2 regions of the Allobosea sp. LjRoot237 genome follow, and region 2 is predicted to be linked to the other one. Evidence: riboswitches for the same ligand, from Rfam matches in the RefSeq annotation. Region 2 holds a riboswitch; the other holds the start of a gene.
What was found. Region 2 has a riboswitch for cobalamin ahead of ACSQ24_RS24195 (CbtB domain-containing protein). Riboswitches for the same ligand answer to the same signal wherever they lie in the genome.
Positions count from the first base shown of each region.

Region 1 (6,633 bases), on a different contig from region 2:
CGCGGTCGTCTATCTCTCGATCAATCTCGTGGTCGATGTCCTCTACGCCGTCGTCGATCCGCGGGTGAGACTGGCATGAGCGCGGGCGAACCGCTTGTCGGCCGCGCTGCGTGGCGACGCCTGCTGCGCCACCGCTCCTTCATGATCGGCGGCGTGCTGATCCTCGCCATGGTGCTGGTCGCGCTCGCCGCCGGCCTGCTCTCACCCTTCGATCCGCTGCGCAGCAATGTCCGCGCCCGGCTGGTGGCGCCGGATGCCGTCCACTGGTTCGGCACCGACCATTTCGGCCGCGACATCCTCTCGCGCGTGATGATCGGGGCTCGCATCTCGCTCGCCATCGGTGCCCTCACCGCCATCCTCGCCGGCATCGCGGGGACGCTGAGCGGCGCGGTCGCCGGCTTCTTCCCGCGCCTCGACCAGCCGATCATGCGGGTGATGGACGCGCTGATGGCGTTCCCCTCGATCGTGCTCGCCATGGTGGTCTCGGCCGTGCTTGGCGCGTCGCTGACCAATGTCGTGATCGCGCTCGCCATCGCCACGACGCCGCACACCGCCCGGATCGTGCGCGCCTCGGTGCTGCTGGAGCGCGAGCTGGACTATGTCTCGGCCGCGCGTGCGATCGGCGCCGGCGAAATGACCATCCTGTTCAAGCATGTGCTGCGCAATGCCGCCGGGCCGCTGATCGTGCGGTTGACCTATGTCTTCGCCATCGCGGTGCTGGCCGAGGCGGCGCTGTCCTTCGTCGGCGCCGGGCCGCCGCCGCCGGCCGCGTCCTTCGGCTCGATCATCGCCCAGGGTCGCGATTTCATGCGCGAAGCGCCGTGGATCACGGTGTTTCCGGGCCTCGCCATCATCGTCTGCGTGCTCGGCCTCAACCTGCTCGGTGACGGCCTGCGCGACGTGCTCGATCCCCGCCTGAAATTCTGACCCGCCGGAGCCTGCGATGAAACGCATCCTGATCGCCGACTGCAAACAGGAGATCTCATCCTTCAATCCGCTGCCGTCGCACTACGACAACTTCCTGATCCGCAACGGCGAGGAGCTCTACGAGCAGCGCGGCCAGAACCAGGAGCTCGGCGGCGCGCTCGCGGTGTTCGAGGCACGGCCCGACATTGAGATCGTGCCGACGATCTGCGCGCGCGCCGGCAGCGCCGGCCTGCTCTCGGCGGAAGGCTGGAAGAGGCTCTCCGAGGAGGTCCTGGCGGCGATCTTCGCCAAACTCGATGGCATCGACGGCATCTATGTCTCGCTGCATGGCGCGATGGGTGCCGATGGTGAGCTCGATCCGGAAGGCTATCTGCTGGAGAAGCTGCGCGAGCGTGTCGGGCCGGAGATGCCGATCGTCATCTCGCTCGACCTGCACGGCATCCTGACCGGCCGCATGCTGCGCCAGGTCGACGGCTTTGCGATCTACTGGACCTATCCGCATGTCGACTTCGCCGACACCGGCCGACGCGCGGCCGAACTGCTGCTGAAGCTGATGGCTGGCGGGGTCAGGCCGGTCGCGGCACGCGTCGTCATTCCGGCGCTGGTCCGGGGCGATGAGCTCATCACCAAGACAGGCTGCTATGGCGAACTGCTCGCCGAATGCCGCCGTCTTGAGGAAGAGGGGCGGGCGCTCGCGGCCGGCATCATGATCGGTAACCCCTTCACCGACGTGCCGGAGCTCTGTTCGCAGGTCCTGATCCTGACCGATGGCGACCCGGCGACCGCCGAGCGGGAAGCGACAAAGCTGGCGCAGGAGTTTTGGCCATTGCGCTTTCGCATGCAGGGCAAGCTCGTGCCGCTGGGTCGCGCCATCGCCCAGGCGCGCAGCATCGACGGGCCAGTGATCTTCACCGACGCCGCCGACGCCACCTCTTCGGGAGCGTCGGGCGACAGCAACGCAATCCTCGTGGCGTTGCGTGAGGCCGGCTACCGCAAGCGGGTGCTGGCGCAGATCGTCGATGCGGCGGCTGCGGCCGCGGCGCATGCGGCGGGAGTCGGAGCGAGCCTCTCGCTGACGCTCGGCGGCTCGATCGACCCGGCCCGGTTCCCGCCGCTGCAGGTGACCGCAACGGTCAAGCTGCTCTCGGACGGCGAAGCCTCGCTCGAGACGATGAAGGCGCCGCTTCGGGCCGGCCCGACCGCGGTGCTGACTTACGACAACGTCACCGTCGTCGTGATGAGCCGCTCGGTCAGCCTGTTCGACCGGGCGATGTACTACGCCAATGGGCTCGATCCGGAGGATTTCGACCTGATCGTGGTGAAGTCGCCGCACACCGAATTCCACATGTTCGACCAGTGGTGCGCGCGCAATTTCAACGTCGACGCGCCCGGTGCGACCTCGGCGAACCTCCGGAGTCTCGGGCACCGCATCTGCGCCCGTCCCGTCTATCCGCTCGACGACAACGTCACCTTCGCGCCGCGCGCGACGATCTACGAACTGTGAGGACCAGGCCCGTGCCCAGGATCGAGGCTGTCGACTTCTTCTACCTCGCCATGCCCGTCGTCACCGACGAGGCCGATGGCAGCCAGGACGCGCTCTTGGTGCGGGTCGCCGCCGGCGGCCATGTCGGCTGGGGCGAATGCGAGGCGGCGCCGCTGCCGTCGATCGCCGCTTTTATCTGCCCGATGTCGCACGGGGTCTGCCGGCCCGTCGCCGATTCCGTCCTTGGCCAGAGGCTGGAGGGCCCCGAGGACATCGCCCGTATTGCTGCCGCGGTCGCCTACAACTCGATGGACCTGCTGCAGGCGCCGCATACCTTCTCCGGCGTCGAGATGGCATTGTGGGACATTCTCGGCAAATTGCGTTCCGAGCCGGTCTGGCGCCTGCTCGGCTATCGCCAGAGCCATCCCAAGACGCCCTATGCCTCGGTGCTGTTCGGCGACACGGCGCAGGAGACGCTCGAGCGCGCCCGCGATGCCAGGAAGCGGAGTTTCCGCGCCGCCAAGTTCGGCTGGGGGCCGATCGGCCGCGGCAGCGTCGAGGCCGATGCCGAGCATTTTGTCGCGGCGCGGGAGGGGCTGGGAGCGGACGGGATCCTGCTGGTCGATACCGGCCAGATCTTCATCGAGGATGTCGAACGCGCGGCCGCCCGCTTGCCGGCAATGGAAAAGGCTGAGGTCCTCTGGTTCGAGGAACCCTTTCACGCCAGCGCGCTCGACGCCTATGGCGCACTCGCCAGGCGCAGCCCAAAAGTACGTCTGGCTGGCGGCGAGGGCGCCCACAATGAATCGATGGCCAAGCAGCTGATCGACTATGGCGGCATCGGCTATGTCCAGATCGATTGCGGCCGGATCGGCGGAATCGGTCCCTCGAAGGCGGTGGCCGATTATGCGGTGGTGAAGGGCGTGACTTTCGTCAATCACACCTTCACCTCGCATCTCGCCCTCTCGGCCTCGCTGCAACCCTATGCCGGCCTCGTCGATCACGAGATCTGCGAATATCCGGTGATGCCGAAGCCGCTCGCCACGGCGATCTCCGCCAATCATCTGGAGCGCGACGCTCACGGGCAGGTCGCGGCGCCGGATGCGCCGGGCCTCGGCATCGAGGTCGCGACGACAGCGCTGAAAAGCTACCTTCAGGAGGTCGAGATCTCGGTCCAAGGCAAGCGGCTCTATAGCACGCCTAGCCTCTGAACGGTGCTTGACGATGTAGCGCCGCCTTATAGGGTGGGCGCGATCGAGGTTCTCCGGGTTGCTTCCGGAGCTAAGAGGGAATTCGGTGAGGCGCTGGGCATCGGACCGAAAAGTGGAATCCACTTTTCGGGTGAATCCGATGCCTCGACAAAGAGATAGATCGCCATTCTGCGTCCGATAGGACACATGGCGATCTGTGGCCAAAGCCGAGGCTGCCCCCGCAACTGTAAGCGGCGAGCCCTCCGTCCATCGTCCACTGGCGCCTAGCGCGCCGGGAAGGCCGGGCGGAGTCAGCGTCGACCCGCGAGCCAGGAGACCTGCCCCGATCGTTGAAGACGTCTTTCGGGCGGGGTGTCCCGGAGGTGTGCATCGGTGGCGGTCGTCCGAGACCGCCATCTGTCCACATCCCCTGCGCAGCTCCCATCCGTCATCTCGGGGAGCGATGAAGCCCATGTTCATGACGACCGCCATGCGCGCGACCGCGCAGAGCTTGACGGCTGCGTGCAGCCAATCCTATCAGGGATGCAACATTGTTACATCTAAGGTTGCTCCTGTGCCGACCATTCGCTGTCTTCGATTGCCGGCCGCGGCACTCCTCGGCACCCTACTTGTGGGCGCAGCCTCTGCCGCGCCGACGCAGTATCCGCTGACGCTGGAGAACTGTCGCGAGAGCGTGACCTTCGCCGCGCCGCCCAAGCGCGTCGTCGCGATCGGCCAGACGCAGGCGGAGATTCTCTACGCGCTCGGTCTCGGCGACCGTGTCGTCGGCACCGCAGTCTGGTTCTCGCCCGTCGCCAAGCCCTATGAGGCGGTCAACGCCAAGGTGAAGCGTCTCGCCGACAATGATCCGAGCTTCGAGGCGGTGCTGGCGCAGGAGCCCGATCTCGTCACTGCGATGTTCGAGTGGCATGTCGGACCCAACGGCATCGTCGGCAAGCGCGACCAGTTCGCCAAGGTGAAGGTGCCGACCTATGTCTCGCCGACCGATTGTGTCGGCAAGGACAATTCCGGCGCCGGCGACGGTGTGCGGACGCAGATGTTCACGATGGAGCTGGTCTATCGCAACATCCGCGAGTTCGGGCAGATCTTCGACGTTGCCGATCGGGCCGATAAACTCGTGGCCGAGCTCAAGGCGCGCGAGGAGAAGGCGGTCCAGGCGGTGGCGAACGTCAAGGCCAAGGACGTGCCGGTCGTGGTCTGGTTCTCCAGCAAGGACATCAAGGGCGACGGCTTCATGGCCGGCAAGAACGGCGTGCCCGCCTATATCCTGTCGAAGCTCGGCGCCCGCAACATCATCAGCACCAATGAGGAATGGCCGCTGGTCGGCTGGGAGAGCATCGCCGCCGCCAACCCCGCTGTAATCGTCACGGTGAAGATGGAGCGCCGCCGCTTTCCGGCTGACGATATCGAGAAGAAGCTCGACTTCCTGAAGACCGATCCCGTCGCCAGCAAGCTCGATGCGGTGAAGAACAGCCGCGTCGTCATTATGGATGTCGGTGCGACCCGCGCCGGTCTCGACACGGTCGATGGCATCGAGACACTCGCCAAGGCAATCGCCGGCTTCGGCCTTTCTCCTTGAGCCACGCCGTCTACGGCCCCAACTGGCCGGCGCGAATCGCCATCGCGCTGGCGTCCCTGCTGGCGCTCACCGTCTCGGTGGCGCTGGCGGTGACGATCGGCGAGATGCGCATCCCGCTGGAGACGGCGCTGCGGGCGCTCGGCAACGGGCTGTTCGACCTCGATTTCCCGGTCAGCGCGATCCAGCAGGGCGTGATCTTCGATTATCGCCTGAGCCGGGCGCTGATGGCGGGCTTATGCGGTGGGGCTCTGGCGCTTTCGGGCGCGATCCTGCAGGCGCTGCTGCGCAATCCGCTGGCGGAACCTTATGTGCTGGGCATCTCGGCCGGCGCCTCGACCGGCGCCGTCGCGGTGCTGATCCTCGGCGTCGGCATCGGCGGCACGGCGCTGACGGTCTCGGCCGGCGCCTTCATCGGCTCCTGCGCCGCGCTCGCTGTCGTTGCGCTGCTGGCGACGGGCGCGGGCGGGGCGAGCGATCGCGTCATCCTAGCGGGCGTCGCCACCTCGCAGCTCTTCAACGCAGCGACTGCGACGATCGTCACGACATTGGCCAGCGCCGAGCAGGCGCGCGGCGTGATGTTCTGGCTCTTGGGAAATTTCGGCGGCGTGCGCTGGCCGGATCTCTGGATCGCGGCCCCGGTCGCCTTCATCGGCTTTGCGATCTGCATGCTGCACGCCAAGGTGCTCGATGCTTTCGCCTTCGGGGTCGATGCCGCGGCCTCGCTCGGCGTCGCGGTCACTAGGGTAAAGGTCGTGCTGCTCGCGACGACAGCGGTGATGACCGCGGTCATGGTCAGCATCGTCGGCACGGTCGGCTTCGTCGGGCTGATCATTCCCCATGCCGCCCGCTTCCTCGTCGGCTCGGGCCATGCGCGTTTGCTGCCGGCCTGCCTCGTCATCGGCGCGATCTTCATGATCCTTGCCGACATCCTGTCCCGAATCCTGATCCCGCAGCAGATCCTGCCGATCGGCGTGGTGACGGCGCTGTTCGGCGCTCCGGTCTTCGCCGTGATCCTCTATCGTGCGAGGCGGCCGTCATGACGCTCGCGACCCGCGAGCTGCGCTGGGCCGCCGGCGGCCGGATGATCGTCGACGGGGTGACGCTGCAGGCGGCTCCCGGACGAGTGCTCGGCCTGATCGGCCCCAATGGTTCCGGCAAATCGAGCCTGCTGCGGCTGCTCTGCCGGCTGCGCAATGTCGCGAGCGGCGTCGTCATGCTGGATGGACGCGACATTGCCGCCGTGGCGCGACGCGAGCTCGCCCGCCGCCTCGCCTTCGTCGAACAGCAGGCGACGACCGAGATCCAGCTTTCCGTCTGCGACGTGGTCCGCCTCGGCCGCACGCCGCATCGCGCCGCGCTCGCATCATGGAACGACGCCGACGAGGCGGCGGTGAACGAGGCGCTGGCAAGGGTCGGGCTCACGGAGCGGCACG
Region 1 is NZ_CAXUQP020000002.1:70,652-77,284, reverse strand. Features, by position in the region: gene ACSQ24_RS27955 (ABC transporter permease) at 1-79, shown strand, start outside; gene ACSQ24_RS27950 (ABC transporter permease) at 76-927, shown strand; gene ACSQ24_RS27945 (M81 family metallopeptidase) at 944-2,431, shown strand; gene ACSQ24_RS27940 (mandelate racemase/muconate lactonizing enzyme family protein) at 2,443-3,621, shown strand; cobalamin riboswitch at 3,651-3,960, shown strand; gene ACSQ24_RS27935 (ABC transporter substrate-binding protein) at 4,184-5,200, shown strand; gene ACSQ24_RS27930 (FecCD family ABC transporter permease) at 5,197-6,240, shown strand; gene ACSQ24_RS27925 (ABC transporter ATP-binding protein) at 6,237-6,633, shown strand, end outside.
Region 1: another riboswitch for cobalamin. It lies ahead of ACSQ24_RS27935 (ABC transporter substrate-binding protein); the one in region 2 lies ahead of ACSQ24_RS24195 (CbtB domain-containing protein).

Region 2 (6,633 bases):
CGATGCGGCGGCTGGCCGGCGTCGCGGCGTTATCGATCCTGCTCGGCGTGACCCTTGCTGCCTCGCTTGCTCTTGTCGGGCTCTGCCGCCTTGCTGGCGCGTTCGCCGCGCTGCCGCTGGCGCTGCTGGCCTCGACACTGCTGGCCCAGCGCAGCCTTCATGACCATGTCGCCGATGTCGCCGCAGGACTGGAGCAAGGCGGGCTCGCCGGTGGACGCAAGGCCGTCGCGATGATCGTCGGCCGCGACCCGGAGAGCCTCGATGAAGCCGGCGTGGCGCGCGCCGCGATCGAGAGCCTCGCCGAGAACTTTTCCGACGGAGTGGTGGCGCCGGCCTTCTGGCTTGGCGCAGGCGGCCTGCCGGGCGGGGCGCTCTACAAGGCGATCAACACCGCCGATTCGATGATCGGCCACAAATCACCGCGCCATCTCGCCTTCGGCTGGGCCGCGGCGCGGCTCGACGACCTCGTCAATTTACCCGCTTCGCGGCTGACCGCGCTGCTGCTGACTGTTGCCGCGGTGCTCGACCGGCAGGCCGATGCCGGCGCGGCCTGGCGCGCTGTGCGTCGCGACGCCGGGCACCACCGATCGCCCAATGCCGGCTGGCCGGAGGCGGCGATGGCCGGAGCGCTCGGGCTGCGATTGGCTGGACCACGCGTCTATGGCGCTGTCAGGGTCGACGATGGCTGGATGGGCGATGGCCGCGCCGAGGCGACGGCCGCGGATATCAGGCGGGCGCTGCGCCTCTACCGGCAAGCCTGCCTGCTGCTCTGGGGACTTGCAGGTATCGGGACGATTTTTGCCCTGACGATGCCCTGAGGACTGTCGTCCCGGGCGATCGGAGGGAGACCCGGGACCCATTCCGGAACCTCTTTCGGGAAGGCTCCGGAATGGATCCCGGATCTCCGCTTCGCTCCGTCCGGGATGACCCGGGTTATCTGGAATCAGCTTCAGAACTCGATCCCCTCCTGCGCCTTCACGCCGGCGGCAAAGTGGTGCTTGATCAAGGTCATCTCGGTGACGAGGTCGGCCGCTTCGATGAGTTCCGGCTTGGCGTTACGGCCGGTGACGACGATGTGCAGGTCGGTCCGGCGCCCCTGCAGCACCGCGACCACGTCTGCGAGTGGCAGGTAGTCGTAGCGGAGCGCGATGTTGAGCTCGTCGAGCACCAGCAGCCGGATGCTGTCATCGGACATCAGCTCCTTCGCTTTCTCGAAAGCGCGAGTCGCGGCGACGATGTCGCGGGCCTTGTCCTGCGTCTCCCAGGTGAAGCCCTCGCCCATCGAATGCCAGGAAACCTGGTCGCCGAAGGCATCCAGCGCCTTGCGCTCGCCGGTCGACCAGGCGCCCTTGATGAACTGCACGACACCGATGCGCCAGCCATGGCCGAGCGCGCGCAGGATCAGTCCGAAGGCGGCTGTCGACTTGCCTTTGCCGGGGCCGGTGTTGACGATCAGCAGGCCCTTTTCGCGCGTCTTGCTGGCGACCTCGGCATCCTGCACCGCCTTGCGCTTGGCCATCTTCGCCTTGTGGCGGGCAGCGTCCTCAGCCTCGTCCGTCATCATGTCGCTCTTCTACTTCACCTGCGTCGGCAATCCGGCGACCATGAAGACCACGCGTCCGGCCTGCGCCGCAAGGCGCTGATGCAGGCGGCCGGCTTCGTCGCGGAAGCGCCGGGCAAGCGCATTGTCCGGCACGATGCCGAGGCCGACCTCGTTCGAGACCAGCACGACCGGTGCCGTCGCCTCGCGGCAGGCTGCGACGAGCTCGCCGGTCGCGATCGCGATATCGCGCTCGGCGAGCAAGAGATTGGTCAGCCAGAGCGTCAGGCAATCGACCAGGATGGGTTGCCCCGCCCGGGCATTGCGGATCGCCTCGGGCAGGGCGACCGGAGCGTCGACCGTTTGCCAATCGCGGGAACGGCGGGCGCGGTGCTCGGCGATGCGGGCACGCATCTCGTCGTCATAAGCCTGAGCCGTAGCGATATAGGTCCAGGGGCCTGGCAGCGCCTCGATCAGCGCCTCGGCATGGCGGCTCTTGCCGGAACGGGCGCCGCCGAGGACGAGGGTGAGCGGGGGGAGGGTCATGGCGCAGTCTCCGCGTCATGCTCAGGCTCGACCCGAGCATCTCTTTCAGGAGATTCTCGGCCCTCCGCTTCGATCCGGCCGAGAATGACGTGACTGCATTGCACAGTGCCTGCCCGATGGCTAATGATCATCCCTGACGGTGCCTCGGTGACGAGGTGAAAAGGGAACGCGGTGCGATGCCGCGGCTGCCCCCGCAACTGTAAGCGGCGCGTCCTGCGCCATCGGCCACTGGGTTTCCCGGGAAGGCGGAGCAGGACACCAAGCCGTGAGCCAGGAGACCTGCCGTCGTTCGATGTCGTCCAACAGGCTGCCGGTGGGGTGGCCAGGAAGTGAACCAAGATGAATACGGCTACCGTCACCAGCCAGGCCAGCGTCTCCGAACGGGCGAAAGCCGTTGCCGCCGCGCTGATCCTCGGCTTCGTGCTGATCTACACCGTCGGCTTCGCCGCCTCGTCCAACGTCCACAACGCGGCGCACGACACGCGTCACGGCCTCGCCTTCCCCTGCCATTGAGGGGAAGCACATGGTCACGCGTGTTCTCACGGTCAGCATCCTGGCCGGGCTCTTGGCTGGGCTGCTGATCTCGGCACTCCAGCACGTCACCACCACCCCGCTGATCCTCAAGGCCGAGACCTATGAGGCGGCGCTGCGCATGCAAGGCGCACCGATGCAGGCCGCCTTCACCGGCGACGCCCGCATCATTCTCGCCCATAACGACCCGAAAGCCGGGGCGGAACACACTGGCGAGCACGAATGGAAGCCGCAGGACGGCCTGCAGCGCACCGCCTTCACCAGCCTGGTGACGATCGCCACCGCGATCGGCTTCGCTGCGCTGCTGCTCGCCGGGATGATCGCCGCGAACGAACAGATCGATCAGCGCCGGGCGCTCGCCTGGGCGATATGCGGTTTCCTCGCCTTCGGGCTCGCTCCGGCGATGGGGCTGGCGCCTGAGCTACCGGGCTCCGCCGCAGCCGAGCTGCAGCAACGCCAGCTCTGGTGGCTGCTGACGGCCGTGGTCACTGCCGGCGCGCTCTTCGTGTTCCTGCGGGTCGAAGCCTCCTGGGCCCGGGCGCTCGCCGTGCTGGCACTGCTGCTGCCGCATCTGATCGGCGCGCCGCACCCGGCCGCGCCGGAGAGCAAGGTACCGGCCGAGATCGCCGCGCATTTCGCCGCGCTCTCGCTCGCCATCCAGGCCGCGCTCTGGCTCGCCACCGGCTTTGCCGTCGGTGTGCTCTGGCCGTGGCTTTCGCGCCGTAGCGCCGCAGCTGCGGTGGCCTGACGCCTCGCGCGGCCGGTTGTGGCCGCGCCAATCCAAGGAGGCGTTTCGATGCTCGAAGGCGATCTCGCCCTCGCGACGGAAGCTCGGCAAGAGCCGGGCTGCACCATCCATGTCTGCACCGTCTGCCGGCGCCAGCGCGAGGACCTGCCGGAGGGTTACGACCAGCCCGGCATCGGCCTCGCGACGGCGCTCTCCGAGCGCATGGCCGGCAGCGGCATCGCCGTCATCCCGGTCGAGTGCCTCGCCGTCTGCAAGCGGCCCTGCACCATCGCGCTCGCGGCCGACGGCAAATGGACCTATCTGATCGGTGATCTCGACGCCGGTCTTCATCTCGACGAGATCGTCGGCGCGGCGGAGAGCTTTGCCGCCAGCGCCAACGGCATCGTTCCCTGGAAAGAAAGACCCGTCTCGTTTCGCAAGGGCGTGGTCGCGCGCGTGCCTCCCCTGCCGCGCCTGCAAGGATCAGATCAATGAACGCTCCCCAGACCACGACGCTCGGCAAGGTGCCGTGCACGATCATCACCGGCTTCCTCGGCGCTGGTAAGACCACACTCGTGCGCCATCTGCTCGAGAATGCCGGCGGCAAGCGCCTCGCCGTGCTGGTCAACGAGTTCGGCGATCTCGGCTTCGACGGTTCCTTCATCGCCGGCTGTGGCATCGAGGGCTGTACACAGAACGACATCGTCGAACTGCCGAATGGCTGCATCTGCTGCACCGTCGCCGACGATTTCGTCCCGGCGCTGGAGAAGCTGCTGAACCGGCCGAACCCGCCGCAGCACATCCTGATCGAGACCTCCGGCCTTGCCCTGCCGAAGCCGCTGGTCAAGGCCTTCAACTGGCCGGCGATCCGCAGCCGAGTCACCGTCGACGGCGTCATCGCCGTGGTCGACGGGCCGGCGGTGGCCGAGGGCCAGTTCGCTGATGATCCCGAGGCTCTGAAAGCCCAGGCAGCGCAGGACCAGGCCGTCGACCACGACAACCCGCTGGAAGAGGTGTTCGAGGATCAGATTCTCTGCGCCGACCTGATCCTGCTCAACAAGAGCGACCTCGTCGACGCCGCCGGCCGCGAGCGGGTCAAGGCAGAGATCGCCCAGCATCTGCCCAAGGCGATCAAGGTGGTCGAGACGGCCCATGGCAAGGTCGAGCCGGCCCTGATCATCGGCCTCGGGGCCGCGGCCGAGGCCGATCTCGCCGCGCGCCCTTCGCATCATGGCGAGGGCGAGGATCACGACCATGACGATTTCGACAGCGTCGCGCTGCCGCTGCCGCAGGCGACCTCGCCAGAAGAACTCGTCGCCCGCGTCGCCAAGGCGGCCGAGGCCGAGGGCGTGCTACGCCTCAAGGGCTTCGCCGGCATCCCCGGCAAGCCGATGCGGCTCGTGGTGCAGGGCGTCGGCCGGCGCGTCGGTCATCATTACGACCGGGCCTGGGGCGCAGACGAGGCGCGCGACGGCCGGCTCGTGGTGATCGGCCTCAAAGGCTTCGACCGCGCCGCGGTGGAAGCGGCGCTCGCCGGCTGACGGTGCACCTTCTCCCGACCAGCGAGGTGAGGCTCGACGACGGCGAAGACGCCGTCGACCTCGCTCTGCCGCCGGGAGATCTCCTCGTCCTCTCCTTCAGCGACAGCGACCTCTCGGCGCTGGCGGCGGCCGCACCCGGTAGCGAACTCGACTTCCGCCTCGTTCCGCTCCGGCGCTTCAGGCATCCGCTCTCGATCGACCTTCTGATCGAGAAGACGCTCGCCAACTCGCGCTTCGTGCTGCTGCGCTGTCTCGGCGGGCTCGACTATCTCCGCTACGGCGTCGAGCAGATCGCCAGCGCCTGCCGGCAGCATGGCGTCGCGCTGGCGGTGCTGCCCGGCGACGACCGCGAGGATGAACGGCTTGCCGGCTACGGCACGGTGCCGGCGGCGTTCGCGGCGGAGCTGCTCGGCTATTTCCATGCCGGCGGCGGCGCCGAGAATATGCGGCGGCTGCTGGGGCGGGTGGACGGCTATCTCGCGGCGCTGCCCTCATCCGACCCGGCTTCGCCGGGCCACCTTCTCCCCCGAGGGGAGAAGGATGAGCCAACGAGCAAGGGCGAGCCAGCGTCGCTAACAGCCACCTTCTCCCCTCGGGGGAGAAGGTCCCGGCAGGGGGATGAGGGCCAGCGCGACCTCACCCCCATCCCACTCCCAACCCTCTTCGCTCTTGGCCCCAACGCCACCCCCCTACCCTGGCGCGAGGCGCTCGCCGCTCTGCCGGCAGACGCACCGCTCGTCCCCATCCTCGTCTATCGCTCCGGCGTCGCCGCCGGGGATACGGCGATGGTCGAGGCGATCGCGGTGGCTCTCGCCGCGCGTGGCCTCAGTCCCCTGCCGCTCGCCCTGACCAGTCTCAAGGACGCAAGCGTCGCTGCCGAACTCTCCGCCCTGATCGCGATGCGGAAGCCGGCGCTGATCGTCACCACTACCGCCTTTTCCGCCCGCGACGGCGCCAATTTCGTCCTCGACGCGGCCGATTGCCCGATCCTGCAAGCCGTGCCGGTCGGCAGCGCGCGCGAGGCATGGGAGGCGTCGCCGCGCGGGCTTTCCGCCGCCGACCTTTCCATGCAGGCGGCGCTGCCGGAATTCGACGGCCGGCTCGGCGCCATCCCGGTCGCCTTCAAGGAGGAGATCGCCGACCCCGCGACCAGCCTGGTGCTGCGGCGGCTCTCGCCCGATTCCGAGGGCATCGCCACCCTCGCCAACCTCGCGGCCAACTGGGTCGCGCTTGGCCGCAAGCCACGGGCCGAGCGGCAAATCGCGCTGGTGATGTCCGACTATCCCGCACGCGGCGGCCGCGCCGGTTTTGCCGTCGGACTGGATACGCCGGCGAGCGCGCTCGCGATCCGGGAGCTGCTGGGCGGGGCGGGGTATGATGTCGCGGCAAATCGTCATTGCGAGCACAGCGAAGCAATCCAGGGAGACGTCGAGCTCTGCCGTCCCTGGATTGCTTCGTCGGCTGCGCCTCCTCGCAATGACGAACAAGGCCTCGGCCTCATGCAGGCGCTCACCGAAGGCCCCGCCGACTTCGCCGTCCCGCTCGCCAGCTACCGCGCCTGGCTCCCCGCCGTCCCGGCCACCGCGCGCGAAACCTTGCTCGCAAGCCACGGCCACCCCGAAGCCGACCCCGCCTGCAACGGCGAGGCCTTCCGCTTCCGGCTCGTGCGCTTCGGCAATCTCGCCATCGCCCTGCAGCCGCCGCGCGACGCCACGCCCGACCGCAAGGCGCGCTATCACGATCCCGAC
Region 2 is NZ_CAXUQP020000001.1:4,977,354-4,983,986, forward strand. Features, by position in the region: gene cbiB (adenosylcobinamide-phosphate synthase CbiB) at 1-818, shown strand, start outside; gene cobO (cob(I)yrinic acid a,c-diamide adenosyltransferase) at 950-1,561, opposite strand; gene cobU (bifunctional adenosylcobinamide kinase/adenosylcobinamide-phosphate guanylyltransferase) at 1,574-2,086, opposite strand; cobalamin riboswitch at 2,208-2,387, shown strand; gene ACSQ24_RS24195 (CbtB domain-containing protein) at 2,426-2,599, shown strand; gene ACSQ24_RS24200 (CbtA family protein) at 2,610-3,365, shown strand; gene ACSQ24_RS24205 (DUF1636 family protein) at 3,414-3,839, shown strand; gene cobW (cobalamin biosynthesis protein CobW) at 3,836-4,885, shown strand; gene cobN (cobaltochelatase subunit CobN) at 4,888-6,633, shown strand, end outside.